4 regions of the Streptomyces sp. NPDC055506 genome follow, and region 4 is predicted to be linked to each of the others. Evidence: riboswitches for the same ligand, from Rfam matches in the RefSeq annotation. Region 4 holds a riboswitch; each other region holds the start of a gene.

Region 1 (7,716 bases), on a different contig from region 4:
GCGATGCCGCTGCCTGTGAGCGTCGAGACGAACAGGCCGAGCGCCGCGACGCCGATCAGTGACGCGGCGACGGCGAGGGCGATCAGCAGGGCTCTGCCCAGGCCCTCGGCGAAGCTGATCTGGGTGCCGGAGATGGTCGTCAGGTCGCCGAGCGGGAACAGCAGCGCGCCGACCGTCAGCGCGGAGACGGCGACCACCAGGGTGGCCGCCAGGCAGAAGATGACGACGGTCGCGTACTTGGTGAGCAGCAGCCGGCTGCGGCCTGCCGGGGCGACCAGCAGATAGCGGAGGGTGCCGGAGTTCGACTCGCCGGCGATCGCGTCGCCCGCGACGACCCCGATCGCCATCGGCAGGAAGAACGGGAGGGTGGCGGCCAGGGCGGTGAAGACGAGGAACAGGCCGTTGTTGGTGATCTGCGAGATGAAGGCCGGCCCTCCGCCCCCTCCGCCGCCGGGCGACGACCCGTCACCCGTCTCTATCTTGACGGCGATGCCGACCAGCACGGGCACGCCCGCGAGGACGGCCAGCAGCGCGAGGGTGCGCCAGCGCCGGAAGGTCGTGGTGAGCTCGCTGCGCAGCAGCCCGAAGGTCCACAGCGGGCTCACCCGGCGTACGGCAGCCTTCGCCGTGTCAGCCTGCGACATCGAAGCCCTCCCCGGTCAGCGCCACGAACGCGTCCTCCAGCGAGGCCCGTTCGACCGTGAAGCCGCGCACCCGTACCCCGGCCGTCACCAGCGCGGCGTTCACCTCGGCGAGGTCGCGGTCCGGCGGTTCGCCGGTCACCCGGTCGTCGGTGACGACGAGGTCGCCGACGCCCTGCTCCTTCAGCACCCGGGCCGCCTCCGCCGGGTCCGGCGTGGTCACCACGAGCCGGCCGCGTGCCCCCGCCGACAGCTCGGCGACCGGGCCCTGTGTGAGCAGCCGGCCCTGGGCCATCACGGCCGCGTGGGTGCAGACCTGCTCGATCTCGTCGAGCAGATGGGAGGAGAGGAAGACGGTCGTGCCGTCCGAGGCCAGCTCCCGGATCAGGGTGCGGATCTCGCGCATGCCCTGCGGGTCGAGGCCGTTGGTCGGCTCGTCGAGCACGAGCAGCCGGCGCGGCTGGAGCAGGGCGGCGGCGAGGCCCAGGCGCTGTTTCATGCCCAGTGAGTACGCCTTGGCCTTCTTGCCCCCGGCGGCCGTCAGCCCCACCCGGTCCAGGGCGGCGGCGACCCGGGCCCGCCGGGTGCGGGGATCGGCGGCCGGGTCGGCCGAGTCGTACCGGATGAGGTTGTCGCGGCCGGAGAGGAAGCCGTAGAGGGCCGGGCCCTCGATGAGGGCGCCGACGTGCGGCAGCACGGCGCGGGTGGCCCGGGGCATGGGCTGCCCGAGGACCCGCGCCGTGCCGGAGGTGGCCTCGATGAGGCCCATCAGCATGCGGATGGTGGTGGTCTTGCCGGAGCCGTTGGGGCCGAGGAAGCCGAAGACGCTGCCCGCCGGGACGGTCAGGTCGAGACCGTCGACGGCGAGCTGTCCGCCGCGGTAGCGCTTGGTGAGCGCGCGGGTGGCGATGACCGGTTCCCCGGCCGCGGCATCCGCGCCGCTCGGCTCCGGCTCGCGCTCGGGCTCCGTGGCGGACGGTTCGCCCATCGGCTTCCTCGTTCTCTCTGTGCCCCGTGGCCGCAGGGGACTTACTTCCCGGCGTCGGCCGCCTTCACGAGCGCGTCCTTGGTGACCAGGCCGACGTAGACCTTGCCGTCGTCCGTGATCAGGGCGTTGACCAGTCGGGTCGAGAAGACCGTGCCCGAGCCGAACTTGCCGGTGACCTTGTCGCCGAGCGAGTCCATGAAGCCGCCGAGTTCGCCGCCGGCCTCGCCGGAGGGCACGCCCTCGCCGCCGGTGTCGAAGGTGGCTATGGAGTTCCAGCCCTCGCCGATGGTCTTCATGCCGTCGAGGCCCTTGCCGAGGTCCTCATCGGACTTCGGGAGGGACTTCGGGGCGTGCTCGCGCGCTTCGGCCTTGCCGGACGCCTTCTCCTCCGACGCCTTCTCCTCCGTGACCTTCGCCCCCTTCGGCGGAGTGAAGTCGAAGGTCGAGGCGGCCGGCTTGGCGAAGTCGACCTGGGTGAAGCCCGCGTCGACGACGGCGGAACCGCCGCCCGCCGGGGTCAGCGTGAACTTCAGCGGCGTGCCCGTCTTCGCGTCCACGGCCACGGTGATCGCGCCGACCGTCGAGCCGGACTGCTTCGGCTTGATGAGCAGCTTGTAGGCGTCCCGGCCGGCGACCTGGGCGGTGCCGTCCACGGTCACGGAGGTCGTCTCGTCGGCGGCCTTGAGCGCCTCCTCGGCGAAGTCCTTCGGCGTGGCCGGCGGCTGCTGGTCCTTGCCGCTCTCGGAGGCCGTGCCGTGGTGGACCTCGTTGGACTTGCTGTCGTAGGCCCAGACGTCCTTGCCGTTGTGGACGATGCTGTACTCGGCCGCGTTCTCCAGCAGCGACAGCTTCTGCTTGTCCGGGCCGTCGGCCGCGACGCGCAGGGTGTGGGTGCCGGAGGCCAGTTCCGTGAGCTTGGCGGTCGGGTCGGCGGAGGAGCCTCCCTCGCCCTGGCTCGCGGCACCGGACATCAGGCTGCTCTCCAGCCCGCCGAGGTCCGGCAGCCCGAGGTCCGTGCTGATCTTCACGGTGCCGGACAGCTGCTGGACGTCGGACTTGGCGATCTTCTCGATGAGCTGCTGTGCGGTGATCTTCGGGAGGTCGGGATCACCGGAGTCGGCGAGTGCGGGGACCAGCCCGATCGTCGCGGCGGCCACCCCCATCACCGTGACGGGTACGACGTACCGCGCGGCCTTGCGCCGTCCGGAACGCTGCTCGTCGACCTCCCCGGCGGTCGTGCTGTCGTCGGATGCGTACGGTGCCATGTGTGCCCTACCTCCGTGGTCGGCGGCGGCTGTCCGTGTCGTCCACGCACTCGTCCCTGGCCGCCATTCTCACCCGAACAGGTGAGGTTTGGTGTTTTCCGTGGTTTCCATCTGACCAAATCGGCCAGGGAGATACGTCAGACCGCGGACTCAACTCCACGTACTGCTGGGGTATGACACGGAGGGGCGGCTTCTCCCCCGACCCGTAGGGGTTGCCGGTCAGCCGGCCCGGTGCACCACCGCGTCGCACAGCTCCACGAGTGCCGTCTTCGCGGCGCACTCGGGCAGGGGGGCCAGCGCCGAGCGGGCGTCCTGGGCGTAGCGGACGGTGTCCTTCCGGGCCTGCTCCAGCGCCGGGTGGGCGCGCAGCAGGCGCAGGGCCTCGGCGTGCCGTTGGTCGTCGGTGAGGTCGGAGTCCAGCAGCTCGCACAGGGCGATGTCGTCGGCGAGCCCGAGCCGGGCCGCCCGCTCGCGCAGCCGCAGCACCGGCATCGTGGGGATGCCCTCGCGCAGGTCGGTGCCGGGGGTCTTGCCGGACTCGTGGGAGTCGGAGGCGATGTCCAGGACGTCGTCCGCGAGCTGGAAGGCGACGCCGAGCCGCTCGCCGTACTGGGTCAGCACGTCCACGGTCGTCTCGTCGGCGCCGGACATCATCGCGCCGAACCGGCACGACACGGCCACCAGCGAACCGGTCTTGCCGCCCAGCACGTCCAGGTAGTGCTCGACGGGGTCGCGGCCGTCCTGCGGTCCGGCCGTCTCCAGGATCTGCCCGGTCACCAGCCGTTCGAACGCCTCGGCCTGCACCCGCACCGCCTCCGGACCGAGGTCGGCCAGGGTGTGCGAGGCACGGGCGAAGAGGAAGTCGCCGGTGAGGACCGCGACGGAGTTGTCCCAGCGGGTGTTCGCGCTCGCGACCCCGCGGCGCACCGTCGCCTCGTCCATCACGTCGTCGTGGTACAGCGTGGCGAGGTGGGTCAGCTCCACGACGACGGCCGACGGCACGATCCCGGGCGCGTACCGGTCGCCGAACTGGGCGGAGAGCATCACGAGCAGCGGACGGAACCGCTTGCCGCCGGCCCGCACCAGATGCTGGGCGGCCTCCGTGATGAAGGGCACCTCACTCTTGGTGGCCTCGAACAAGCCTTCCTCGACAGCCGCCAACCCGGCCTGGACATCGGCTTCCAGAGCCTGGTCCCGCACGCTCAGCCCGAACGGCCCGACGTCGGTCACGAGGGGTCTCCTGTCTGCTGTGTCTGCCGGTGATTACGCGGATTGTCGATAGGTCGCTGCCATCACTCGAGTCAGCGTATCCGGTCACGTTTCGATCACCGCCAGCGCCCATGGTTACAGGCCGGGTGGTATCTGATCACGACCGTTATGTTTTTGATCGGGCCATAAGAACAGACATTTGTCGACTTACCAGTCGATAGTGAGATATTCACGATTTGCCATGACGATTGAGCAAATCCCCTTTGACGGCAATTGCCCCACAGGCTTGTGATCAGTGAGTTGAATCACGTTAACCCCTTTGTCGCGCCACCCCGGCATCGACCCGTACCTCCTTCAGCCGAACGCCAGTTGAGCCTTGGCTCTCGCAAAGGATCAAGCGGACCAAACACCCCTGACCAAGGTCAACCGCGCGATATGTGACTCCGGCGCTTGTTCCCGACATGTGCTCTCGCATACGTTCCCGGCCTGTCCGGCGGACGCCGAATCCTGCCGCCGCCCGGACCCCCACACGAACCGACTCACTCACGCAGGGCAGGAGCGGGGGACCCAGGTAAGTCGCCGGTCCGCACAGCGGCACGGCTCGGGGTGAAGCCGCGCACGGCAGTACACCGCCGTACGCGGCCGGGCACCTCCCGGCCCGAACCCGACAGCTCACCTCGCAGGCGCCGGAGAGGAATATCGCCATGGCCGGACGAGGCAAGCACCGTCGCCCCAGAACCAACCCGCTCTCCCGAGGTGTCGCGATCGCCGGCACCGGCGGAGCGGCACTGACCCTCCCGCTCCTCGGAGCCACCTACGCGAGCGCCGCCGAGGCGCCGCAGAGCGCCCCCGCCGTCGCACAGTCCGTGCCCCAGGCGGCCCAGCCCAAGTCGCTCTCGTACACCGTGACCAAGGGCGACACGCTCTACCGCATCGCGGACAAGTACGACGTCTCGGGCGGCTGGAAGAAGCTCTACAAGGACAACCGCTCCGCCATCGGCGACGACCCGAAGCTGATCCACCCGGGCCTGAAGCTGAAGGTGTCGACGACCAAGGCGGCCGCCACGAAGAAGGCCACCAAGTCGTCCGCCAAGCCGGCCGCGAAGCCCGCCGGCGGCGTCGCCAAGGCCACCCAGGCCTCCGCGAAGACCTACGCCGACAACCTCGACGGATGGATCCGCGAGGCGCTGGACATCATGGCGCAGAAGGGCATTCCGGGGTCGTACGACGGCATCTACCGCAACGTCATGCGCGAGTCGTCCGGCAACCCCCAGGCGATCAACAACTGGGACTCCAACGCAGTCAAGGGCACCCCCTCCAAGGGCCTGCTCCAGACCATCGACCCGACCTTCCAGGCCTACCACGTGGACGGCACGTCGTGGGACCCGTACGACCCGGTCGCCAACATCACCGCGGCCTGCAACTACGCGGCCGACCGCTACGGCTCGATCGACAACGTCAACGGCCCGTACTGAGCCGTCCCGCCCAGCAGTCGCTCGAGGACGACGGCGATGCCGTCGTCCTCGTTCGACAGGGTGATCTCGTCGGCCACGGCCTTGAGTTCGGGATGGGCGTTCGCCATCGCGACGCCGTGGCCGGCCCAGTCGAACATCGGGATGTCGTTGGGCATGTCGCCGAAGGCGATGGTGTCCGCCGGCCGCAGCCCCAGATGCTCGGCGGCCAGCGCCAGGCCCGTCGCCTTGGTGACCCCGCACGGCTGGAGCTCGACCGTGCCGGGCCCCGACATCGTCACCGTCGCCAGTGAGCCGACCACCGAACGGGCCGTCGCCGCCAACTCGTCGTCCGTCAGGTAGGGATGGCGCAGCAGCACCTTGCTGATCGGCTCGCACCACAGGTCGTCGCGCCGGTCGACCCGTACGGCCGGCAGGGTCGGGTGCGGCATGAGATAGCCCGGCTCGATGAGCGTGAGCCCGTCGACCCCGTCCTGGTCGACCGCGGCGTACACCTGCCCCACCTCGGCCTCGATCTTGCCGAGCGCGGTCTCCGCCAGTTCCCGGTCCAGGGTGATGGACCACAGCAGCCGGTCCGCGCCGGCGTCGTACACCTGCGCGCCCTGCCCGCACACCGCGAGCCCCGTGCAGCGGAGGTCGTCGAGGAGCGGTCGCACACGCGGCGCCGGCCGGCCCGTCACCACGAGGTGCTGGGCACCGGCCTCCGCCACCCGCGCGAGCACGGCGAGCGACCGGTCGGAGAGGGTGTCGTCGCCGCGCAGCAGCGTTCCGTCCAGGTCGGTGGCGATGAGTGAATATGCGATGGGTGCGGCCATGATCTGAGAATACGGACAGCGCGCCCCTTCGTTTCACCGCGCCGTGGACACCGATTGCCCGGTTGAAGGCCTCTGCACCAGTTGGCAACAACATGGTCCGCTACCTACCGTCGAGGCCGTCTCGGGCGGTACCTTCCAAGTGTCCAGGGGGGACTTGATCGGGGGGTCGAGTTGAGCAGTGGGCGCATTCGCGTGGCTGGGCCCGGGGAGCTCGGCGAAGGGGAAAGGGAGCGCTGGCGCGCGCTGCGCGCTGCCTCCGAGGCACCGCGCAACCCATTCATGGAACCGGAGTTCACCGAAGCCGTCGGCCTGGTGAGGCCGCAGGCCCGGGTCGCGGTGGTGTACGAGGGGCTGGAGCCGGCCGGCTTCCTGCCCTATGAGCGGGGCCCGTTGGGCCAGGGCCGGGCGATCGGGCTCGGCGTCTCGGACGCGCAGGGGGCGATCCTGCGGCCGGGCCTGGACCTGGACACGGGCCGGCTCCTGAAGGCCTGCTCGATGTCGAGCTTCGCCTTCGACAACCTGGAGGCCGAGCAGCGGCTGTTCGTCCGGTACGCGGCCGAGGAGCACGCCACCTACGTCATCGACGTGGAGAAGGGCTACGAGACGTACGAGTCGGTACTGCGTGCCCAGTCGCCGAAGTTCCTGAAGACCACCCTGGCCAAGGAGCGCAGGCTGGGACGGCAGGCCGGCGAGCCCCGGTTCGTGTTCGACGAACGCGACCCGGCCGCACTGCGCACCCTCATGGAGTGGAAGTCGGCGCAGTACCGCAGGACAGGCCGGCAGGACCGCTTCGCACGGGAGTGGATCACCCGGCTCGTGGGACGGCTGGCCCGGACCCGGGCACCGGAGTGCAGCGGCACCCTGTCCGTGCTGTACGCCGGTGAGCGGCCCATCGCCGCGCACTTCGGACTGCGCTCGGCATCCGTCCTGGCCTGCTGGTTCCCGGCCTACGACCCGGAGTTCGCGAAGTACTCGCCGGGTCTGGTGCTGCATCTGCGCATGGCCGAGGCGGCGGCCGCCGAGGGCATCGGCATGCTCGATCTGGGGCGGGGCGCGGCGGAGTACAAGGACGCGCTGAAGACGGGCGAACTGCCCGTGTACGAGGGTGCGGTGACGCGGCCGGGGGCGGGCGCGGCACTGCACTGGCTGAGCCGCGAGCCGGCGCGCCGCGCGCACAGCTTCGTCCGCGCCAGGCCGCGGCTCGCGGCGCTGGCCGCGCGGACCCTGAAGGGCGCGGCTCGGCTGCGCCGTACCTGAACGCGAGTTCGTACCTGACACGAGTGGGGGGTGAGGGGCGCATGGCTCGTTCGGCGCGTGCGCGGGAGG
Region 2 (7,716 bases), on a different contig from region 4:
CAGCCGCGCCCCGGCGAGCGCCGAGAGGGCGAGCGCCCCGCCCGCGAGCCAGTGATCGCCGACCCCTTCGGCCACTTGGCGCACATCGAAACGGACCAGGGCGAGGACGTACAGCACCAGCCCCAGCCAGAACAGCACCAGCGCCGCGTGCGCGAGCCAGTCCGCCGACTCGGCCGCGGCCAGCGTGGCGCCGAGCACGGCGAGCCCCTGCGTGGCCATGCAGCGCGCGAACACCGACCCCGGCCTGCGCCGCTCCCCGCCCTGCGGGACGAGGACGAGCGGCACCGGCCAGAGCAGTACGGCGAGCACCAGCAGCGTCACGGCCAGAGCCTGGGAGCCGGCCGCCGAGAAGGCGGCGCCCAGGACGGCCGTCGCCGCCACGGTGGTGAGGGCGGTCGTCATCACGCTCTCGAGGACGCCCGGCCTGCGGGTATACGCCCGCCACCTGGTCCCGGCCCGCAGCAGCCGCAGGGTGAAGTCCGCGGCGAACAGCAGCCAGGCCGCGCAGGCCAGGCCGAGGGTGATGCGTGAGAGGACCTCGTACCCGGCCAGATCCAGACCGACCGACAGGGTCCCGGTCGCCAGCACGGCGGCACTGGCCGCCGGAGCACGCTGCGCCCACCAGGCGACGGAGGGGGAGTGGCCGGGCATGGGGCCGATGCTAGGAGGCCCCGCGCGCGTTACGGGCAGGCCACGCGCGCGGGGTCCCAAAAACCTGCGAGACCCGTCAGGCCGGCCGCACCACGCTGTGGATCGACGACTCGCCGTCGTAGTAGATCGACTCCTCGCGCACGTATGTGCCGGGCTTCGGAGCGTGGATCATCATGCCGTTGCCGATGTAGATGCCGACGTGGGTGACATCGTCGTAGAAGAAGACCAGGTCACCGGGCTGAGCGTCGGCCAGGGGGACCGTGGTGCCGGCGTTGACCTGGTCGTACGTCGTGCGCGGCAGGGTCACCCCGGCGGCCTTCCAGGCGCCCAGGGTGAGGCCGGAGCAGTCGTAGGAGCCGGGGCCGGTGGCGCCCCAGACGTACGGCTTGCCGATCTGGGCGCGGGCGAAGGCGAGCGCCTTGTCGGCCTTGGTGGCGTACGAGGAGTCGGGCGCGGTGGACGACGAGGACGAACCCGTCGAGGAGGAGCCGCTGTCCTGCTGCTGGGCGGCCTCCTGCTCCTGTTCCTGCTGCCTCTGCTGCTCGGCCTGCTGCCGGGCCAGCTCGGCGGCCTTGCGGGCGGCCTCCTCCTGCTTCTCCTTCTCGATCGCCGCGAGCCGCGCCTTCTCCTCGGCGGTCAGCTTCGACAGCAGCTCGCGGGCGTCGGCGAGCTTCCTCTGGACGGTCGCCTTGGCCGTCTTCAGGTCGCCCTGCGACTCGGTGAGCGTCTCGAGGCTCTCAGCGGCCTCCTGACGCTTCTCCATCGTCTCTGACTGCTGAGTGATGTAGTCGTCGACCGCCACCTTCTGACGGCCGGTCATCCGGTCCATCAGCTGGGTCTGGTCGAAGTAGTCCTGCGGGGTGTCCGCGAGCAGGAACGTCGCCGTGTCCGGGGTGGAGGCGCCGGTGCGGTACTGGGCGGCGGCGAAGGTGCCCAGCTCCTCCCGCGCCTCGTTCAGCTTCTGGGTGCGCTTCGCGACGTCGTCGAGGAGAGTGTCGACGCGCTTGCGCTGCTTGGCGGTCTTCTCCTTGGCGCCGTTGTACTTCTCGGTCGCGGACCCCGCCTGGCGGTAGAGGTCGTCGACCTTCTTCTCGACTTCCTCCAGGCTGGGCTTGTCGTCGGCCTCGGGGGCGGCGTTGGCCGACTGGGACAGCAGGGCCACGGAGGTGAGGGCCGCCGTCGCGAGGGCGGGGGTCCGTATGCCTGCAACGCGCGAACCCGTAGGACGCGACTTGCGGTGCGACGCCAAGGGAGGCGACTCCTTCCATGCTCCGCCTACCGGGTTAGCTGTCGGGTTCGGGCGGGTGGTTCGGAAGGGTTGCCCTACGGCCGTCTCCGGAAAAGGAGTCGGGCCGATTCACCCCGGGGTCTCGGTTGGGTCCCCGGCTCTGGCTGCCGCTGCGGCACGCCTGACTCGGCGGAGGCCACGCGGCCCGGCGACGTTCGCCGGTGGGGGTCGTGTGACCTCCTCGCACGGTAGCCAACTCGTGTGGCCCTTGTGAAGGTTGATGGGTGATATGCCCGATACATTTCCGTGACCTTGCTCATGAGCATCGCCGAGAGTGATCGTTCGAGGGGGGTTGGTCACTGTTCATGCGTAATTGTGAAGGCCGTAGCGGCCTGTGATCACGTGCACCTGGAGGGTGACAGGGGGGTCCTTTCGGCGATGTTCTCAGGGCGGCGGCGGGCTGTCAGTGGGGCGCCCTAGACTCGGAGAGCGATGAGCAGCCTCTTTGACGACAGCTTCCTGGCGGACCTCCAGGCCCAGCGGGGCCCCGCGGACGAGCCCCCGCCGCCGCCCGAGGACGATCATGTGCCGGAGCCCGTTCCGGATGATCTGTTCGGCGGGAAGTTCGACGTGCCGCCGGACCGCGACGCCTACTACCGGGACGGCGCCGCGCGCCCGCCGGTGGACGCCGCCGCGCTCCTGGAGGGGCTGAACGACAACCAGCGCGCCGCCGTCACACACTCCGGCTCCCCGCTGCTCATCGTGGCCGGCGCCGGCTCCGGCAAGACCCGTGTGCTCACGCACCGCATCGCCCACCTGCTCGCCGAGCGGGACGTCCACCCGGGCCAGATCCTCGCCATCACCTTCACCAACAAGGCCGCCGGCGAGATGAAGGAGCGTGTCGAGCAGCTCGTCGGCCCGCGCGCGAACGCCATGTGGGTGATGACGTTCCACAGCGCCTGCGTCCGCATCCTGCGCCGGGAGAGCAAGAAGCTCGGCTTCACCTCGAGCTTCTCGATCTACGACGCCGCCGACTCCAAGCGGCTGATGGCCCTGGTCTGCCGCGACCTGGACCTCGACCCCAAGCGCTTCCCGCCGAAGTCCTTCAGCGCCAAGATCAGCAACCTGAAGAACGAGCTGATCGACGAGGAGGACTTCGCCGCCCAGGCCGGCGACGGCTTCGAGAAGACCCTCGCCCAGGCCTACGCCATGTACCAGTCGCGGCTGCGCGAGGCGAACGCCCTCGACTTCGACGACCTGATCATGACGACGGTCAACCTGCTGCGCGCCTTCCCGGACGTCGCCGAGCACTACCGCCGCCGCTTCCGCCACGTCCTCGTGGACGAGTACCAGGACACCAACCACGCCCAGTACGCCCTCGTCCGGGAGCTCGTCGGCACCACCGAGCACCCCGTCGACGTCCCGCCCGAGGCGGAGGTCCCGCCCGCCGAGCTGTGCGTGGTGGGTGACGCCGACCAGTCGATCTACGCCTTCCGCGGCGCGACGATCCGCAACATCCTCCAGTTCGAGGAGGACTACCCGGACGCGACGACGATCCTGCTGGAGCAGAACTACCGCTCCACCCAGACGATCCTCAGCGCGGCCAACGCGGTCATCGAGCGCAACGAATCCCGCCGCCCCAAGAACCTGTGGACCAACGCGGGCACGGGCGCGCAGATCACCGGCTATGTCGCCGACACCGAGCACGACGAGGCGCAGTTCGTCGCCGACGAGATAGACCGTCTCACCGACGCGGGCGAGGCGAAGGCCGGCGACGTCGCCGTCTTCTACCGCACCAACGCCCAGTCCCGTGTCTTCGAAGAGATCTTCATCCGCGTCGGCCTGCCCTACAAGGTCGTCGGCGGCGTCCGCTTCTACGAGCGCAAGGAGGTCCGGGACGTCCTGGCCTACCTGCGCGTGCTGGCCAACCCGGAGGACTCGGTGCCGCTGCGCCGGATCCTCAACGTGCCCAAGCGCGGCATCGGCGACCGCGCCGAGGCGATGATCGACGCCCTCTCCCAGCGGGAGAAGATCAGCTTCCCGCAGGCACTGAAGCGCGTCGACGAGGCGTACGGCATGGCCGCGCGCTCCACCAACGCCGTCAAGCGGTTCAACACGCTGATGGAGGACCTCCGTACGGTCGTCGAGTCCGGCGCCGGGCCCGCCACCGTGCTGGAGGCGATCCTGGAGCGCACCGGATACCTCGCCGAACTGCAGGCCTCCACCGACCCGCAGGACGAGACCCGGATCGAGAACCTCCAGGAACTCGCCGCCGTCGCCATGGAGTTCGAGCAGGAGCGCGGCGAGGAGGAACAGGGCACCCTGGCGGACTTCCTCGAGAAGGTCGCGCTGGTCGCCGACTCCGACCAGATCCCCGACGAGGAGGACGGCGACGGCGTCATCACCCTGATGACCCTGCACACCGCCAAGGGCCTGGAGTTCCCGGTCGTCTTCCTGACCGGCATGGAGGACGGCGTCTTCCCGCACATGCGCGCCCTCGGCCAGACCAAGGAGCTGGAGGAGGAGCGGCGCCTGGCGTACGTGGGCATCACCCGCGCGCGGGAACGGCTGTATCTGACGCGCTCCACCCTGCGCAGCGCCTGGGGCCAGCCCTCGTACAACCCGCCCTCCCGGTTCCTGGAGGAGATCCCGCCGACCCACCTGGAGTGGAAGCGGACCGGTGCGACCGCACCCGCGTCCTCAGGGCCGGTCTCCGCGGTGGCGGCCTCGCTGTCGTCGTCCCGTTCACGTTCGTCGGCGTCGGGCGCCTCCGGTTTCGCCACACGCCGCACCGCCGAGAAGCCGGTGGTGTCGCTCGTGGTCGGGGACCGGGTCACGCACGACCAGTTCGGGCTCGGAACCGTCGTGGCGGTCAAGGGCACGGGCGCGAACGCCGAGGCGACGATCGACTTCGGGGACAAGCCGAAGCGGCTGCTGCTGCGGTACGCGCCGGTGGAGAAGCTGTAGGCCGGTGCGGCGATAGTCCTGTGAGGTGAGCCTCCGCCGGCCGGACCGGCGGAGGCTGAACGGGCGGGGGCCGGACCGGCTGCCGGGTCGTTACGTCGGGTCGACGCCGTGGCTGCGCAGCCACGGGAGCGGGTCGATCGGCGAGCCGCCGCCCGGACGCACCTCGAAGTGCAGATGAGGGCCGGTCGAGTTGCCGGAGTTGCCCGAGCGCGCGATCGGATCGCCCGCCTTGACGCTCGTACCGGAGGGGACCGTGTAGGTGGAGAGGTGGCAGTACCACGTCTCCGTGCCGTCCTTCGCGGTCAGGATCAGCATGTTGCCGTACGCGCTGTTCCACTGGGTGCGGACGGTGCCGTCGGTCGCCGCCATCACCGTCGTGCCGTACGAGACGGGGAAGTCGATGCCGGTGTGCAGGGACATCCAGTTGATGCCGGACTGGCCGTACTGGGCGCTGAGTCCGTGGCGGGCGACCGGCACGGCGAACTTCGGGCGCAGGCGCTCCTTGCGGGCCGCCTCCTCCGCCGCCCGCTTCCGCTCGGCGGCCTGCTGAGCCTTGAGGTCGATACGTTCCTGCGTACGGCTGGCCCGGTCGGCGAAGTCGTCGGCTCCGGCGGAGAGGCTCTGCAACTGCGTGTCCAGCTTGTTGTTGGCCGCGGCCGGTTGCACCGGCTGCGCGTCCGCCGCGGTCGTCTGCGCCTCCGCGGCGCTGTCCTCGGTGAGGCTGCCGACGGACGCGGCGGCGATCCCCGCGACGCCCATCACGCACGCCGAGGGCACCGCGATGGTCAGCAGCGCCGAGCGCTTGGGAGGTGTGCGGCGGCGGGATCGGGACCCGGCGCGCGAGGCCGCCCGTGCGGCGGTGCGGGGCCCGACCTCTTCCTGACCGTCCAGAAGCGGGGTGACGGTGGGCAGTTCGCCGGTGGCGGCCTGCTCACCGCCGTCCGCGGCGGGGTCGTCGTAGCCGGCCCCGGTGACTTCGTCGTAGCCGGTCTCGATCTGCTCGAACGTCGCCGTCTCGTGCTGGTGGAAGGCGTCCGCCTGCTGCTCGTACCCGTCGGGGGACGGCGCGGCGGAGCCGTCGGAGTTCCACTGCGTGGCGTCGTAGGTGCCGGTGTCGAAGGCCTGCGTGCCCCATTCCCACTGCTGGGTCTGGTCGGCCGGATTGCCGGACTGGTCGGGCTGGAGCCAGGCGCCGGTGTCCCACTGGCCGGTGGCGTCGGGGGATCCGGCCTGCGGCGGGATGACCGACAGCGGCTGCTGTTGGGCCGCCCAGGAGGTCGTGTCGTAGACACCGGTGTCGTAGGCGGCGTGGTGCTGGGCCGCGTACGCGTCGTAGTGCGGGTTCTCGTGCGGGCCCGTGGGCCAGTGACCGCTGTCGTACGCGCCCGTATCGGAGCCGCTGCCCGGCATGTCGCCGAAGAGGGGGTCGCTGGCGAAGGTCGCGGTGGTGTGCCCGGTGGCGTCGAAACCGGCGCCGTTCGTACCGGCCGGGTGGGCGCCGGTGGCGTCAAAACCGGTGGCGGCGTAGTCGCCGTACGTGGTGAAGTCGCCGTACTGGGCTTCCTGCGTGCCGTACGACGCGTAATGCGCCGAGTCGGCCTCGGAAGCCGGAGCCGGGGTCATGGTCCCCGACGGGTGACGGTCGTTCACCAACTTCTCTTTCGCCTCGACAACAGGGGCTGCCAGAGCAGTGCGGCGACTGTACCCGGCGGTACGCGGGCACGACAATCTTCGGCAGGTTTCGCGCGCGCATGAAACGGGCATTCGGCCGTGTTTTGGCGGACGGCGGGCGCGGGTTTGGCTTTGTGTTCGAAGTTTGTTCGACGTTTCGACACGAAGCGCGCAACCGTCGGGTCCGGTGTCAGGCCACCGTGAGGCCGCCGGTGTGATGGGCGGACGGTTCACCCGGGTGGGCCGTGTCGAGGACCTGCCGTATTCCGTTGGCGACTGCGGGGTGCACGGGCAGGGCGAGATGGCCGATGCCGGTCACGAGCACGTTCTGCGCCGTCAGATCGGGATGGTCGATGCGGGCCGTCTCCAGCGGGTCCATCACATGGTCCAGATCGCTCCAGAAGCTGACGAAGTGCGTACGGCAGTCAGGGGCGGGCCGAGTGAGCTCCTCGAGCACCGGTGAGCCGGGGCGCATCTGGCGCACGATGGGGTGCGCGTCCGCGAAGGGCGCGACTCGGGTTCCGGAGTGCGGCGTGCCGAGGGTGACGAGGGTCCGGACGTGGGCGTCACCGCCGAGCCGCTGCACGTAGTAACGCGCTATCAGGCCGCCGAGGCTGTGCCCGACGACATCGACCCGCCCGGCCCCGGTTCGCTCGCAGATCTCCTCTATGCGCCGGCCGAGCAGCTCGGCCGCGGCGCGTATGTCGCAGGTCAGCGGCGAGTAGTTGAGGGACTCGATCTGCTGCCTGCCGTGCTGGGCGAGGCTGCGCCGCAGCAGGACGAAGACCGAGCGGTTGTCGATGAAGCCGTGCAGCAGGACGACCGGGGGCTTGGCCTCCGTGGGCAGTTGGGCGGCACCGTCCGGCGGGGGCAGTGCCGGGGCGGGGACCCGTCGCTCCTGGGTGATGCCGGAGGGGTAGAGGAGGAGATGCCCGGCCAGGATCGCGATCTCCAGGGCGGTGGCCTTCAGAAGTGCCAGGGAGAGTCCCGTCAGCCGGCTCGGCAGCAGGCTCCGGCAGAACGGAAGAAAGGGCAGAGCAGCCCCGGTGACCTTCATGGCCGACCTCCTGTCGGCACATGGAAGGACGGCTCCGCCCCCCGTGTGCCCTCGTGGAAAGATGCTGCGAAGACGGCCGGCGATGACCATGTGAGCGGCCCGAGCCGCGTGTGCCGTGGGGCCTGAGTGAGGCGTGTGGCGT
Region 3 (7,716 bases), on a different contig from region 4:
TTCGACGGCGGGTCGCTCACCGCGCCGTCCCGGACCAGATGGCGCTCGGTCATACGGACGCAGCCGATGTCCACCGAGCGCGCCGCGCGCACCTGGTCGTCGCCGACCACGAACTCGGTCGAGCCGCCGCCGATGTCCACGACGAGGTAGGGCTTCGGGAGGTGGTCGCGCCCGGCGAGCTCCTTGGTGGCGCCGGTGAAGGAGAACCCGGCCTCCTGGTCCCCGGAGATCACTTCGGGCTCGACGCCCAGGATGTCCAGCACGCCGCGCACGAACTCGTCGCGGTTCTCGGCGTCCCGGGAGGCGGAGGTCGCCACGAACCGCAGCCGCTCCGCCCCGTGCTCCTTGATGATCGCGGCGTACTCGCGGCAGGCCGCGAAGGTCCGCTGCAGCGCCTCGGGGGCGAGCCGGCCGGTGCGGTCGACGCCCTGCCCGAGCCGCACGATGGTCATGCGGCGGTCCAGGTCGACCAGCTCACCGGTGGCCGGGTCGGCGTCCGCGACCAGGAGGCGGATGGAGTTCGTACCGCAGTCCACGGCGGCGACACGGGTCACTGGGCGGCCTCCTCGGCATTCGTCACGCACGGGCCCTTGCGCCACCACTCCGGCAGCATCTCGATCGCCTCGTCGCCGAGCGGGTTCACACCGGGCCCCGCGGCCAGCGAGTGCGCCACCAGCACGTGCAGGCACTTCACCCGGTCCGGCATGCCGCCCGCGCTGGGAAAGTTCTTCAGCTCCTCGATCTCGTCCCGGCGCCTGATGTAGTCCTTGTGCGCCGCCCGGTAGGCCGCCGCAAGCTCGGGGTCCGAGGCCAGCCGCTCGGTCATCTCCTTCATCACGCCGTTCGCCTCCAGCGTGCCGATGGCCGAGTTCGCCTTCGGGCACGTCAGGTAGTACAGCGTGGGGAACGGCGTTCCGTCCGGCAGCCGCGGTGCCGTCTCGACGACGTCCGGGTGCCCGCAGGGACACCGGTGCGCGATGGCGCGCAGACCGCGCGGGGGCCGGCCGAGCTGCTGCTTGAAGGCCTCGACGTCGGCGTCGGTGGGCTCGGTGCGCGGAGTGGTCGGCGGGGGCGTTTCCATGACTGTCTTCAGGCTGTCTTTCTTTGAGTCAGGTATCTGGCTGGAGTCCGGGTTCACCGGGCGGAGGCGTCGGACTTGTCGACGCCGTCCCACACGTTCGCGTACCAGACGCGGTCGGCCGTCCCGAGCACGGCGTGCGACTGCCGCGCCGCGTGCGGGTCGACGACGATGAATCCCGTCTCCCCCGGCATGACGTAGTGCAACCGCTGCCGGATCTGCTGCTCCGCGTACGCGTCGTCCTGCCAGCGCGCCTTCTGGTCGCGCAGCCGTTCGACACGTTGGCGGGCCTGCTGCTGTTCGCGCTGGAGGTCGTCGATCTCGGCGCGCTGCGAGACGTACTCCCGCATCGGGTAGGCCAGCGCCACGATCAGCGTGCACATCACCAGGGCGAGCAGCGCGGCCCGGCCGGTCAGCCGGGAGCGGCGGGCCTGGCGCCGGGTCTGGGAGCGGTAGACCCGGGCCGCGGTCTGCTCGCCGAGCAGCCGGATCCTGGTCGCGGTGGAGAAACGGTCCCGGTCCTTCACGGCCATGGTCTCCCCGCTCTCCCGCTCCACCGTCCAACGCGCGTACGTCCCCGGACACGGTACGGGACCGAGTACGGGGACGTACGTACGACTGGCTCAGGCTTGACCCTTAACGGGTCAGCCCGGGTCAGCCCTTGAAGCGCGGGAAGGCGCTGCGGCCGGCGTAGACCGCCGCGTCGTCGAGGATCTCCTCGATGCGCAGCAGCTGGTTGTACTTGGCGACGCGCTCGGAGCGGGCCGGGGCGCCGGTCTTGATCTGGCCGCAGTTGGTGGCGACGGCCAGGTCGGCGATGGTGACGTCCTCGGTCTCGCCGGAGCGGTGGGACATCATGCACTTGAAGCCGTTGCGCTGGGCCAGCTCGACGGCGTCCAGGGTCTCGGTCAGCGAGCCGATCTGGTTGACCTTGACCAGCAGGGCGTTGGCGGCGTTCTCGTCGATGCCGCGGGCGAGGCGCTCGGGGTTGGTGACGAACAGGTCGTCGCCGACGAGCTGGACCTTGTCGCCGAGCTTCTCGGTGATGGTCTTCCAGCCGTCCCAGTCGTCCTCGAACAGCGGGTCCTCGATGGAGACCAGCGGGTACGCGTCGACGAGCTCGGCGTAGTACTCGGTCATCTCGGCGGCGGAGCGCGTCTTGCCCTCGAAGGTGTAGGCGCCGTCCTTGTAGAACTCGGACGCGGCCACGTCGAGCGCGAGGGCGATCTGCTCGCCGGGGGTGTAGCCGGCCTCCTTGATCGCCTCGAGGATGAGGTCGAGGGCCTCGCGGTTGGAGCCGAGGTTCGGGGCGAAGCCGCCCTCGTCGCCGAGGCCGGTGGCCAGGCCCTTGCTCTTCAGGACCTTCTTCAGCGTGTGGTAGACCTCGGCGCCCCAGCGCAGGGCCTCGGAGAAGGACTCCGCGCCGATCGGGGCGATCATGAACTCCTGGATGTCCACGTTGGAGTCGGCGTGCGAGCCGCCGTTCAGGATGTTCATCATCGGCACCGGCAGCAGGTGCGCGTTCGGGCCGCCCAGGTAGCGGAACAGCGGCAGGTCGCTGGCCTCGGAGGCGGCGTGGGCGACGGCGAGGGAGACGCCGAGGATGGCGTTGGCGCCGAGGGAGCCCTTGTTGTCGGTGGCGTCCAGGTCGAACATCGCCTGGTCGATCAGGCGCTGCTCGGTGGCGTCGTAGCCGACGAGCTCCGGGCCGATCTGCTCGATGACCGCGAGGACGGCCTTCTCCACACCCTTGCCGAGGTAGCGGTTCGAGTCGCCGTCACGCAGCTCGATGGCCTCGAAGGCGCCCGTGGAGGCGCCGGACGGGACGGCGGCACGACCGGTGCTGCCGTCGTCGAGGCCGACCTCGACCTCGACCGTGGGGTTGCCTCGGGAGTCCAGGATTTCCCGGGCTACGACGACGTCGATGGACGGCACGAGCATCTCCTTCTTATGTGACGCGGGTACGCGGGTCGCGGGGACCCGGCGAGGTGCGGGCCGTGGTGGCTCGCGACATGAGCCTAACCGGCTCCGGCCGATCGGCCACCGGGTCGCCCACCCCATGGACAGAACCGAGCGTAAATTGTTTCCGAACGGAACAAAGACGGTTGTGGAAAAGCCGGGCAGAAAAAACCCCCGCCCCGGCGCGCGTACGGGGGGAACACGCACCGGGGCGGGGAGCCCTTGAGAGCTGCTGCTTACTTCAGGTGCAGCTGCTGGCCCGGGTAGATGAGGTTGGCGTCCTCGACGATGTCCTTGTTCAGCTGGAAGAGCTTCTCCCAGCCGCCCTCGACCTTCTTGTCCGACGCGATCGAGCTGAGGGTGTCACCCTTGGCGACCTTGTACTCGCCGTCGCCCTTCTTGACCTTCTTGCCGGTCGGGGTGGTGACGGTCTTCTTGGCGGCCGGGCGCTCGTCGGAGCGGGAGGCCGGCTGCTGCTCGGTCTCGCGGGACTCGGTGCTCTGCCGGCTCTGCTGCGAGGAGCTGCCGGAGTCGTCCGAGGAGGAGCCGCCGCTGTAGCCGGCGCTCGACAGGCCCTTGCCGCAGACCGGCCAGGCACCCTTGCCCTGGCCCGCGAGGACCTTCTCGCCGATCTCGATCTGCTGCTCCTTGGTGGCCTGGTCGGCGGTGGCGGCGTACTTGGTGCCGCCGTAGCCGGACCAGGTGGAGGCGGAGAACTGCAGACCGCCGTAGTAGCCGTTGCCGGTGTTGATGGACCAGTTGCCGCCGGCCTCGCACTGGGCGACGGCGTCCCACTCGGAGGCGGTGGCGGCGGAGGCGCCGCCGGCGGCCATCAGCGGGGCGGCGACAGCGGCGCCGGTGACACCGGCGACGGCGATGGCACGGCTGGCCTTGGACGGACGGCGGTGCTTGCCCTTGCTGGAAAACAGCATGGAAGGATCCCCTCACCGACGCCTGCGAGGTGAGCTGTCGGGTTCGGGCCGGTTGAGTTGCCCGGCCGCGTCCCTCCCGGGACACGGCTTCACCCCAAGCCCTTCCGGCGCAACTGGCCGGTCGGGCACCTACCTTGGGTCCCCCGCTCCTGCCTACGGCGCTTGACGCGACGACTGTTCCCGTACGGCCGCTGGCAGGATTCGGCGTTGCGGCAGCCGGGGCTCGTGGTGACGAGCGGTCCCGACCGTAGCCACGCGATCCGCCGAATTTCAAAGCCGATCAGGGCTTCTGAGATCTATCTCTCACGGGCCCCAAACGGGACATTCGCCGCGAAATATGACGCGAACTCGCGCGGTTTCGGGGCGACTTCCGCCCCCGTTTCCGCACTGCCCGAACAGCTACTTCTCGTCCGCTTCGCCCTCGACCGTGAGCTTCTGACCGGGGCGGATGAGGTCCGGGTCGGTGCCGACGGCCTTCTTGTTGCCGTCGTAGAGCTCGTGCCATCCGCCGCTGATGTCAAGGGAGTCGGCGATGGACCAGAGGCTGTCGCCGATACCCACGATGTAGGCACCCTCGGACGAGTCGTCGGAGCCCTCGTCGCCGCGCGAGGCGTGACGACCCGTGGACTCGTCCGTGCGGCCGCTCTCGGGCGCCTGGGTCTCGTCGGCGCTGGGGCCGCGATGACGGCCGGAGCCGGTGTCGGTCCCGTTCTCGGCGGACCGCGAAGAGTCGTCGTTCTGCCGCGAGTTGTCGGACTTGTCACCCTCGGGCGTGGCCGACGGGGAGCCGCTGGGCTCCTGACCCTGCGTGGCGGAACCCTCGGATTCGGGCGACTTGTCGGGCTTGGCGGTTTCATCCTCTGAGGTCGACGACGCGTCAGGCGACGGCGAGGCGGACGACGAAGGGGACGAGCCGAGAGAGTCGAGCAATCCGGACGAGTCCGATGAACCGGACGAGTCGGATGATTCAGAGGTGTCCGACCCCTTGTCCTGCTCGAGGCCGGAGAGCAGTCCACAGGTGCGCCAGGCACCGGCCCCCTGGTCGGCGAGGATTCTCTCGGCCACGGCTATCTGCTGGGAACGGCTGGCCAGGTCGGCGCTCGGGGCGTAGTCGAGGCCGCCGTTGTTCTCCCAGTCCTCCTGCGACAACTGCAGCCCGCCGAAGTATCCGTTGCCGCTGTTCTGGCTCCAGGCGCCACCGGTCTCGCAGTCCGCGACCCGGTCCCAGGTCGTGGCATCGGCAGCGCTGGCGCCGGAGGCCCCGAGGAGCGGGATCGCGATGGCGGAGCCGGTCACTCCTGCCGCGACGAGGAGAGCCGGAGCCTGGCGGGGGCGACGGTGCCGACCGTTCCCGGAGAGCATACGGAGACCTTTCGCGAAGACAGCAGTGACCGGCGCGAAGCCGGGTTTTCCCGGGCCGCGCTGATGATGGGTGAACGTATAGGCAGACGATCACTTGTCACAAGTTAATGCCGCGTAGATCACGTGAAGATCACAGCCCTGACGGCGTGTCACCTTTGGGCGGGCGTGAACTCCACCGGCAGGGTGCGCAGCCCTCGCATGATCAGGCCGCCGCGCCATCTCAGCTCGGCCGGGTCGGCCGCGAGCCTCAGGTCCGGGAGACGGGTGAGGAGCGTGGCGAGGGCGGTCTGGCCCTCCAGCCGGGCGAGCGGGGCGCCGAGGCAGTAGTGGATGCCGTGGCCGTACCCGAGGTGCTGGTTGTCGCTGCGGGCGAGGTCGAGCACGTCCGGATCGGCGAACCGCTCCGGGTCCCGGTCGGCGGCGGCCAGGACGACGAGGACCGGGTCGCCGGTCTCGATGTGCTGTCCGCCGATGGTGAGGGGCTGGGTGGCGAAGCGCCAGGTGGCGAGTTCGACGGGTCCGTCGAAGCGCAGAAGTTCCTCGACGCCGGTCTCCAGGAGGCCTCTTTCCCCGGCTGCGAGGGACGCCTGGAGCCGGCTGCGCTGATCGGGGTGGGTGAGCAGGGCGTAGGTGCCGTTGCCGATCAGGTTCACGGTCGTCTCGAAACCGGCGAACAGCAGGATGAAGGCCATGGCGGCGGCCTCGTTCTCGGTGAGGTGCTCGCCGTGGTCGGAGGCGCGGATGAGACCGGAGATGAGGTCCTCGCCGGGGGCGGGTTCGGCGGGGAGCGCCTCCCGCTTGCGGTGGATGAGGTCGGCGAGATAGCCGCGCATCTTCTTCACGGACCGCGCCACGCCGCCCCGGGGCCCGCCCTGGTGACGGATCATCATGCCCGCCCAGTCCCGGAAGTCGTCCTGGTCCTCGCGGGGGACGCCGAGCAGGTCGCAGATGGCGTAGATGGGCAGCGGGAAGGCGAACTCGTGGATCAGGTCGGCGGACCCCTGCTGCGCGAACCCGTCGATGAGACCGTCGGTGAGCTCCTGCACCCGCTGCTCGAACTCGGCGACCCGGCGGGGCGTGAACGCCTTGGACACGAGCCGCCGCAGCCGGGTGTGGTCCGGCGGATCGATGTTGAGCAGATGCGTCATCAACTCGGCCTTGCGCTCACCGGGGATACCGGTCTTGCCTTTGGCGTGCGCGGGTTCATGATGATGCGCCGGATTCTTGGAGAGGCGGTTGTCGGCGAGGGTCTGCTTGGCATCGGCGTACCGCGTGACCAGCCAGGCCTCGACGCCGCTGGGAAGCTTGGTCCGGTGCACGGGGGCGTGCTCGCGGAGCCAGGCGTAGGCGGGATAGGGGTCGGTGGCGAACTCCCACGAGAACAGCTCGGGCACGCCGGGCACTTCATGTCGCATGCCTCAGCCCTCGGTCTCCCTGATCGCGTCCCGGTAGGCGCGGGCCGCCGCTCTCAGGGCCGCCTCCGGGTCCACGCCCTCCGACTCGGCGCGGACCGCCAGGGCCAGGAGGTCGTAGCCGATGCCCTCGACGGGCGGGAGCGGTATGTCCAGGTTCGCTGTGCGGGCACGGGAGGCCAGCTTGGCGGCGAGGGCCAGGCCGGGCTGGCCGAGGGGGACGCCCTCGGTGACGGAGGTGCGCTGTTTCTCGACCGCCTTGGTGCGCAGCCAGTGCTCCTTGACCTCCTCGGGGGTGGTGGCCGTCTCCTCGCCGAAGACATGCGGGTGCCGGTGGATCAGCTTGGCGACGATGCCGCCGGCGACGTCGTCGATGGAGAAGGGTTCCTCCGGATCCTCCTCGGCGATGCGGGCGTGGAAGACGACCTGGAGCAGGACGTCACCGAGCTCCTCGCGCAGCTCGTCGCGGTCGCCCTCCTCGATCGCCTCGACGAGTTCGTACGCCTCCTCGATGCCGTACTTCGCCAGGCCCTTGTGGGTCTGGCGGGACGACCAGGGGCATTCGGCGCGGATGCGGTCCATGACCTGGACGAGGTCGAGGAGGCGGGCGCCCGGCAGGTCGTAGGAGGCGGGGAGCAGCTCCAGCTCGGGCATGTCGACCCGGCCGGTGCCGGCCAGGCGGGCCAGGCCGTCCGTGAGGGCCGGCTCGCCCTCGCCCGTCGCCACGACGACCACCGTGCGGCCCCCGGCGCAGGCGTCGATCAGCTCCTGGGCGGCCGGGGAGGCCTCGTCGACGATGATCCCCGCCTCGCGCAGATACGGCAGCTGCGGGTGGGTGCCGTCCGCGCACAGCACCTGGTCGGCCGCGTGCAGTGCCTGCCAGGCGGGCCAGGAGAGCAGGCCGGGGGCGACGCGGTGGCTGGTGGTGAGCAGGACGATGCGGCCGGGGGCGGCGGCCGTGCCGGGGGCGGCC
Region 4 (7,716 bases):
CCGGCACAAGGCGCTGCTCATCGCCGACGAGGTGCAGACCGGCCTCGGCCGCACCGGCGACTTCTACGGCTACCAGCACGAGGAGGGCGTGGAACCGGACCTGGTGTGCGTGGCCAAGGCGCTCTCCGGCGGCTATGTGCCGGTCGGCGCCACGCTCGGCAAGGACTGGATCTTCAAGAAGGTCTACTCGTCCATGGACCGGGTGCTGGTCCACTCGGCGAGCTTCGGGTCCAACGCGCAGGCCATGGCGGCGGGCCTCGCGGTGCTGTCGGTGATGGAGAACGAGCAGGTCGTGGCCAATGTCCGGGCAACCGGGGAACGGCTCAGATCCCGGCTGGCGGCACTGACGGACCGGTACGAGATGCTCTCCGACGTCCGCGGCCGGGGACTGATGATCGGCATCGAGTTCGGCCGGCCGAAGTCGCTGAAGCTGCGCAGCCGCTGGACCATGCTCCAGGCCGCGCGCAAGGGACTGTTCGCGCAGATGGTCGTCGTACCGCTGCTCCAGCGGCACCGGATCCTCACCCAGGTCTCCGGCGACCACATGGAGGTGATCAAGCTGATCCCGCCGCTGATCATCGGCGAGCGGGAGGTGGACCGCTTCGTCGACGCCTTCACCGCCGTGATGGACGACGCGCACAACGGCGGCCTGGTGTGGGACTTCGGGAAGACCCTGGTCAAGCAGGCGGTGGCCAACCGGTAGGCGCGGGCTCGGCGGACTTTGCCTCAGAGGCAAGAAAGTTGCCGCAGAGGCAAGTCTCCGGCTGAATGGAGGCATGAGCTCCTCCGAACAGCCCGGTGAGCTGCCCGTCGTAGCCCCGCAGCTGCGCGCGCTGCGGCGTCAGGCCTCCCTGACGCTGGAGGCCGCGGCCCGTGCCGCCGGGCTGTCGCCCGCCCACCTCTCCCGTCTGGAGACCGGGCAGCGCCAGCCCTCGCTGCCGATGCTGCTCGCACTCGCCCGTGTCTACGGTACGACTGTCTCCGAACTGCTCGGCGAGACGGTCGCCGACCGGGACGCCGTCGTCCGCTCGGCCGACATGGAACCGACCACGGCGGGCGGCTGGACGTACTGGCAGGCCGGCGCCCCCGGACGCGGGATGCAGGCCTTGCGGGTCCACGTGCCCCACGGCTCCCAGGGCGACATCGTGCGCGTCCACCCGGGCGAGGAGTGGCTCCATGTGCTGCGGGGCCGGCTGCGGCTGCGCCTCGGGGACACCACGCACCGGCTGGCGCCCGGCGACAGCGCCCACTTCGACTCGCTCACCCCGCACCGGATCGCCGCCGAGGACCAGGACGGCGTCGAGCTGCTTTTCGTCCACACCCTGTTGCAGAGTCCCACGGCCACCCTGTGCCTGGGCCCCACCCTTGGAGAGACGCCTTGAGCGACATGGAGGAGAAGTTCCCGCGCGCCCTGTGGGTGCGGCTGTTCGTTTACCTCGTGATGGGGCACGTCTTCGCCGCGTTCGTCTATTTCCTCTTCGAGGCGGGGGCCCGCTGACCCTTGTCTCAGTCGAGAAGCCGCTCGCGCAGTCGCTCACGCGTCTCCGGAGCGATCTCGAGCCCCTTCTCCAGATAGGCGTCGACGCCGCCCCAGGTCTCCTCGATGGTGTCGAAGGCCGCCGACAGATACTCGGCGCGCGCGTCGAACAGGGGGCTGAGCAGCTCCATGACCTCGGGGGAGTAGGCCGAGTCGGCTGAACCGCTGCGCCGCACCTTGTAGCGGCGGTGCTTGGCGTTCGACTTCAGATAGTCCTCGACGATCGCCTCGCGCTCGACGCCCACCGCGAGCAGCGTCACCGCGATCGAGAGGCCCGCGCGGTCCTTGCCCGCCGCGCAGTGCATCAGCGCGGGGACGCTGTCCTCGGCCAGCGCGTGCAGCACCTTCGAGTGCTCGGCGGTGCGGTGCTTGATGATCGTGCGGTACGAGGCGATCATCCGGCCCGCGCCCTTGCCGTCCGAGAGGAGCGCGCGCAGCTGCTCCAGGTCGCCGTCGCGGACCATCTTCCAGAACTCCGCGCCGTCCGCTGGGTCGGTCAGCGGCAGATTTACATTGCGCACGCCCGGCAGCTCGACGTCCGGGCCTTCGAGCTTCTGGTCCGCCTCGTTACGGAAGTCGAAGATCGTGTGCAGGCCCAGACCGGTCAGGAAGGCGGCGTCCTCACCGGTCGCGTGCGCGAGGTGGCCGCTGCGGAACAGCACTCCCGGCCGCACCCGCCGTCCGTCCACGGTCGGCAGTCCGCCCACATCACGGAAATTGCGCACTGCGGCCAGCTCGGGTTCGGTCGAGGGGACCTGCTGCGTCACGGGGGCTCCTCCCACTCGGTGCCGTCGGCGCGGCTCGTCGACGGGCACCACTTGACGATACGACATGCCTGCCAGGGGCAATGAGTTGTCCACAGGCGTTGCCGGGAGCCCCCGAAGCCCTTGATGATGTTGGGGCCTGGTCGCACCTGGTCGGGCTTGTTCGAATCTGTGAGGGCTTGATGCTGGAGATCTCCGAAGACGGTCGTACATGGGTGCTCTCGGGGCCGGCCAGCAGTTACGCCGTCCATGTCACCGACCGGGACGAGCTGCTGCACCTGCACTGGGGGGCGCGGATCGGCCTCGCCGACGCCGAGGCCCTGGCCGTCCGGCCACTGCCGGACTACTGGGCCTTCGAGTCCCCGCTCGACGGACGCGAGGAGTATCCGGTCGAGGGCGGCCCCCGCTTCGCCCGGCCCGCCCTGTCCGTGCGCACCGCAGAGCGCCGCGGCACCGAGTGGTCCTACGAGGGGCATGACGCCGAGGACGGCGAGCTGCGGCTCCGCTTCCGTGACGGCGGCCTGGCCGTCACGCTGCACTACCGGATGCGTTCCTCGGCCGATGTCGTGGAGCGCTGGGTGACCCTGGAGAACCAGGGGCCGGACGTCGAGGTGCTGCGCGCCGACTCCGCCACCTGGACCCTGCCCGACCGCGACACCTGGCGGCTGTCCCAACTGCACGGCCGCTGGGGCGCCGAGTCCCGGCTGACGCGCTCCGCCCTCACCTACGGCGAGAAGGTCATCGGCAGCCGCCGCGGCCACACCTCCCACCAGCATCTGCCCTGGGTCGCGCTCGACTCCGACGCGACCGAGGAGCGCGGGGAGGTCTACGGCTGCGCCCTGGGCTGGTCCGGGTCCTGGCGGATCGCGGTGGCCCAACTCCCGGACGCGCGCGTGCAGATCACCGGCGGGGCCGGACACGACGACTCGGGCCTGCTGAGGCTGGGCGCGGGCGGGTCGTACACCACCCCCGTCTTCGCCGGGCTCTGGAGCGACGGCGGCTTCGGCGGGGCGAGCCGCGCCTGGCACGCCTGGCAGCGGGCCCACGTCGTCCCGGACGCGGACCGGGACCGGCCGGTGCTGTTCAACTCCTGGGAGGCCACCGAGTTCGACATCTCGGAGGAGCAGCAGCGGGCGCTCGCCGAGCGGGCCGCGGCCATGGGCGTCGAGCTGTTCGTGGTCGACGACGGCTGGTTCGGATCCCGGACCAGCGACCGGGCCGGGCTCGGTGACTGGACCCCCAACCCCGACCGCTTCCCGGGCGGGCTGAAGCCGCTCGCCGACCATGTGCACGGCCTCGGCATGCGGTTCGGGATCTGGGTCGAGCCGGAGATGGTCAACGCGGACAGCGACCTGTACCGCGCCCACCCGGACTGGGTGCAGTACCAATCGGGACGAAAGCGGACGGAGTTTCGCAATCAGCTCGTACTGAACCTGGCCCGCGAGGACGTCCAGGAGTACCTGTGGGAGCAGCTCGACGGACTGCTCTCCAGCGCACCCATCGACTACGTCAAGTGGGACTTCAACCGTTGCTTCACCGACGCCGGCTGGCCGGACGACCCCTACCCGCAGCGGCTCTGGGTCGACCACGTCCATGCCCTGTACGCCCTGCTGGACCGGTTGCGGGCGGCCCACCCCGGTGTGGCCTTCGAGTCGTGCTCGGGCGGCGGCGGCCGGATCGACCTCGGGGTGCTGGGCCGCACGGACCAGGTGTGGACCTCCGACAACACCGACCCGCTCGACCGGCTCGCCATCCAGCACGGCTTCAGCCAGATCCATCCGGCCCGGGTCATGGCCGCCTGGGTCACCGACAGCCCGAACGCCATGCTCAACCAGCGGGCCAGCTCCCTGCGGTTCCGGTTCGTCAGTGCCATGGCCGGTGTGCTCGGAGTGGGTGGCGACCTCACACGGTGGACGGCGGAGGAGCTCGCCGAGGCGCGGGGCTGGGTGGAGCTCTACAAGGAGATCCGGCCCGTGGTGCAGCGCGGCGACCTGTACCGGCTGCGGGCGCCGGAGGGCGGCTCGAGCGCGGTGCAGTACGTCCTCGGTGACGAGACCGTCGTCCTCGCCTGGCTCCAGGCGCAGCGCTACGGCGAGCCCGTTCCGGCCCTCCGGCTGCGGGGTCTCGACCCGACAGCAGTGTACGAATGCCTCGAAACGGGCGAAGTTCACCGAGGGGTCGTACTCACTCACCACGGACTGCGGATCGGTCTGCGCGGGGATCTGGATGCCGCGGTAGTCCGCCTTCGGCGCAAGTAGCCGTTCTGTCCGGATCGGGTGGATAAGGCGAATAAGGCACTTCAGGTGTTTAGGTATAACGTGCCCCGATCGTAAAGGAGATGAGGTCGGGGTGCGTGACCATCGTCATATTCGTGACGATCTGTTGTCGTCATGTTCACGTAATTCTTGCGTTATTCAGGGGCATTGAGGCGAAACAGAGATCGGAAATCCACGCTCGGTGACGGGAAATGTGCCGACGCGTCAAGAAAAACGCCCTCACGGGCAACCGCAAGCTTGTCCCATTGCGTCTCGGTCGCTTACGTTCCACACCAATCCGGACGGACGCCTAATCCTGCCGCCGCCCGGAGCCCCACACACTCACCCGTGTATGGCAGGAGCGGGGGACCCACAGGTAAGACGCCTGTTCCGGTTCCCGGAACGGCTTGGGGTTCAGCCGCACTTCGGCGCGGCCGGGCATCTCCAGCCCGCACCCGACAGCTCACCTCGCAGGCGCCGGAGAGGAATTCGCCATGCCCGCGAAGGGTAAGCACCGCCGCCCGAAGTCCCAGCGCTTCACCCGCTCCATAGCCGTCGCCGGAACCGGTGGGGCCGCCCTCGCCCTTCCGCTCATGGGGGCCGCAGGCGCCCACGCCGCGACCCCGCAGTCGGCTCCGGAAAAGGCCGTCCAGTCCGCTCCGGCCGCAGAGAAGAAGGCCGCCGGAAAGGCCACGGGCGCCCACACGTACACCGTGAAGGCCGGCGACTATCTCGCGAAGATCGCCGACGACCAGAACGTCAGCGGCGGCTGGAAGAAGCTCTACAGCGACAACCGTGACGCCGTCGGCTCCGACCCGTCGCTGATCCACCCGGGCCTGAAGCTCTCGATCGGCAAGAAGACGGCGAGCGCGCCCAAGACGCAGTCGTCCGCGCCCAAGGCGGCCGAGAAGCCCAAGGCGTCGGCTGAGAAGTCGTCCGCCTCCGAGTCGGCCCCGAAGGCCGACACCGCCGCGAAGCCGGCCGCCGCCAAGCCGGCCGCCGAGGCCTCCGGCTTCAGCCTCCCGGTGGACGGCGCCGCCGTCGGAACCCCGTACCACATGTCCGGCAGCATGTGGTCCAGCGGCTACCACACCGGTGTCGACTTCGTCGTCCCGACCGGCACCTCGCTCAAGGCCGTCGGCGCCGGCACGGTCGTCTCCGCCGGCTGGGGCGGCGCGTACGGCAACCAGGTCGTCATCCAGCTCGAGGACGGCAAGTACGCGCAGTACGCCCACCTGTCCCAGCTCTCCGTCTCGGCCGGCCAGACCGTGACGGCCGGGCAGCAGGTCGGCCTGTCCGGTGCGACCGGCAATGTGACCGGACCGCACCTGCACTTCGAGATCCGCACCTCGCCGGACTACGGCTCGGACGTGGACCCGGTCGCCTACCTGCGCTCGCACGGCGTCTCCGTGGGCTGACCCCTCGCACGACCACCTGCCTGACACGCAGCCGAAGGCCGGACCCCGATCCCCGGGTCCGGCCTTCGGTGTGTGCGGCTGCCGGTCGACTCAATCGATCGGCCCTCAAGGGATCGACAGAAGGCGGCAGTTGGGACACAGTGATCCCGTCGTGAGTGCAAGCGCTTTCTGAAGGAGCCGTGTCCCGTGCCGACCACCCGCAGAACGTTCGGAGCCCTGGCGGCCGGAGCCGCGCTGGCGACCCTCGCCCCGTCGGGGAGCGCCCACGCCGCACCCCGGCGCCGCCGCCTCATCGCCCACGACGACTTCTGCCACGGCCTCGGTCGGTGGGCGGCCGAACTCCAGGACGGCGGCTCCGTCACCGCCTCCCGCGGCGTCCTGGACATCGACGTACCGGGCGGAGCGACCGTCTGGTTCAGGCGGCGTCTCGAGGGGCCGTACGTCCTCGAGTACACCGCCACGCCCGTCTCCGAGGGCGGGGTCAACGACCGGGTCTCGGACCTCAACAACTTCTGGAACGCGACCGACGTCCGCTCCCCGGAGGACCTCTTCGCGACGCCGCGCGGCGGGGCGCTGGAGGAGTACGACCACCTGACGACGTACTACGCCGGGTTCGGCGCCAACTACAACACCACGACCCGGCTGCGGCGTTACGTGGGCCAGGCCGGTGTGCGCCCACTGGTCTACGACTACACCGAGCCGCTGCTGGTCCCGGGCGAGCCGAACCGGGTCCGGATCGTCTCCGACGGGTCGACGGTGCGGTGGTGGAACAACGGGCGGCTCGTCTTCGACTACACCGATCCGCAGCCGTACACGAGCGGGCACTTCGCCTTCCGGACCGTGTGGAGCCATTTCCGGATCACGGGCTTCCGGGTCTGGCGACTGACCCCGGAACGTCCGTGAGGGGCGGCCTATTCCGGAGTTGGCGAAGCCTTTAGGAGTGGCTTATCTCACCGCCCGTCAACCCCTTCCTACGGTCGCGTAGGTCACATTCGAGGGTGAATCATGAGCGGCTGTGGCAGACGATTCGAAGAGTGACAGCAGAGCAGTGATCGGGTCGTACGTGGCGCTGGGGGACAGCTTCACCGAGGGCGTCGGCGATCCCGGCCCCGACGGGGCGTTCGTCGGCTGGGCCGACCGGTTCGCCGTCCTGCTCGCCGACCGCAGGCCCGAAGGCGACTTCCGGTACACCAACTTGGCCGTACGCGGAAAACTCCTCGACCAGATCGTGGCGAACCAGCTCCCGCGGGCCGTCGACATGGCCCCGGACCTCGTCTCGTTCTGCGCCGGGGGCAACGACATCATCCGGCCCGGCACCGACCCGGACGAGGTGGCCGAGCGGTTCGAGCAGGCCATCGCCCAGCTGGCCGCGGTGGCCGGCACGGTGATGGTGACGACCGGGTTCGACACCCGTCGCGTGCCCGTGCTCAGGCATCTGCGCGGCAAGATCGCCACGTACAACGGGCATGTCCGGGCCATCGCCGACCGGTACGGCTGTCCGGTGCTCGACCTGTGGTCCCTGCGCAGTGTCCAGGACCGCCGGGCCTGGGACGCCGACCGGCTGCACCTGTCGCCCGACGGCCACACGCGCGTGGCGCTCCGCGCGGGCCAGGTGCTCGGCCTCGATGTTCCGGCCGACCCCGAGCAGGAGTGGCCTCCGCTGCCGCCCCGCGGCACGCTCGACATCCGGCGGGACGACGTCCACTGGGCGCGCGAGTTCCTGGTGCCGTGGATCGGACGCC

The links. Region 4 has a riboswitch for cyclic di-AMP ahead of ACWIF2_RS24915 (M23 family metallopeptidase). Riboswitches for the same ligand answer to the same signal wherever they lie in the genome.
Region 1: it holds a riboswitch for cyclic di-AMP, as region 4 does, so the genes downstream of both, ACWIF2_RS05910 (transglycosylase SLT domain-containing protein) here and ACWIF2_RS24915 (M23 family metallopeptidase) in region 4, are expected to answer to the same signal.
Region 2: it holds a riboswitch for cyclic di-AMP, as region 4 does, so the genes downstream of both, ACWIF2_RS34360 (NlpC/P60 family protein) here and ACWIF2_RS24915 (M23 family metallopeptidase) in region 4, are expected to answer to the same signal.
Region 3: it holds a riboswitch for cyclic di-AMP, as region 4 does, so the genes downstream of both, ACWIF2_RS30670 (transglycosylase family protein) here and ACWIF2_RS24915 (M23 family metallopeptidase) in region 4, are expected to answer to the same signal.

The regions. Positions count from the first base shown of each region.
Region 1 is NZ_JBSHKH010000009.1:38,620-46,335, reverse strand. It holds gene ACWIF2_RS05930 (ABC transporter permease) at 1-644, opposite strand, end outside; gene ACWIF2_RS05925 (ATP-binding cassette domain-containing protein) at 631-1,629, opposite strand; gene ACWIF2_RS05920 (LolA family protein) at 1,671-2,894, opposite strand; gene ACWIF2_RS05915 (polyprenyl synthetase family protein) at 3,114-4,124, opposite strand; cyclic di-AMP (ydaO/yuaA leader) riboswitch at 4,634-4,804, shown strand; gene ACWIF2_RS05910 (transglycosylase SLT domain-containing protein) at 4,808-5,578, shown strand; gene ACWIF2_RS05905 (HAD family hydrolase) at 5,542-6,390, opposite strand; gene ACWIF2_RS05900 (GNAT family N-acetyltransferase) at 6,562-7,647, shown strand; partial or broken gene ACWIF2_RS05895 (hypothetical protein) at 7,689-7,716, shown strand, end outside.
Region 2 is NZ_JBSHKH010000138.1:12,999-20,714, reverse strand. It holds gene ACWIF2_RS34365 (SLAC1 family transporter) at 1-651, opposite strand, end outside; gene ACWIF2_RS34360 (NlpC/P60 family protein) at 728-1,900, opposite strand; cyclic di-AMP (ydaO/yuaA leader) riboswitch at 1,909-2,067, opposite strand; gene pcrA (DNA helicase PcrA) at 2,372-4,846, shown strand; gene ACWIF2_RS34350 (M23 family metallopeptidase) at 4,937-6,610, opposite strand; gene ACWIF2_RS34345 (esterase/lipase family protein) at 6,708-7,574, opposite strand.
Region 3 is NZ_JBSHKH010000107.1:11,806-19,521, reverse strand. It holds gene ACWIF2_RS30690 (Ppx/GppA phosphatase family protein) at 1-554, opposite strand, end outside; gene ACWIF2_RS30685 (DUF501 domain-containing protein) at 551-1,081, opposite strand; gene ACWIF2_RS30680 (FtsB family cell division protein) at 1,135-1,611, opposite strand; gene eno (phosphopyruvate hydratase) at 1,733-3,013, opposite strand; gene ACWIF2_RS30670 (transglycosylase family protein) at 3,274-3,969, opposite strand; cyclic di-AMP (ydaO/yuaA leader) riboswitch at 3,974-4,140, opposite strand; gene ACWIF2_RS30665 (transglycosylase family protein) at 4,369-5,331, opposite strand; gene ACWIF2_RS30660 (cytochrome P450 family protein) at 5,481-6,746, opposite strand; gene ACWIF2_RS30655 (nucleoside triphosphate pyrophosphohydrolase) at 6,750-7,716, opposite strand, start outside.
Region 4 is NZ_JBSHKH010000070.1:34,553-42,268, forward strand. It holds gene ACWIF2_RS24890 (aspartate aminotransferase family protein) at 1-703, shown strand, start outside; gene ACWIF2_RS24895 (helix-turn-helix domain-containing protein) at 777-1,382, shown strand; gene ACWIF2_RS24900 (DUF6126 family protein) at 1,379-1,498, shown strand; gene ACWIF2_RS24905 (tyrosine-protein phosphatase) at 1,507-2,304, opposite strand; gene ACWIF2_RS24910 (alpha-galactosidase) at 2,484-4,559, shown strand; cyclic di-AMP (ydaO/yuaA leader) riboswitch at 4,890-5,046, shown strand; gene ACWIF2_RS24915 (M23 family metallopeptidase) at 5,051-5,974, shown strand; gene ACWIF2_RS24920 (DUF6250 domain-containing protein) at 6,161-6,877, shown strand; gene ACWIF2_RS24925 (SGNH/GDSL hydrolase family protein) at 7,023-7,716, shown strand, end outside.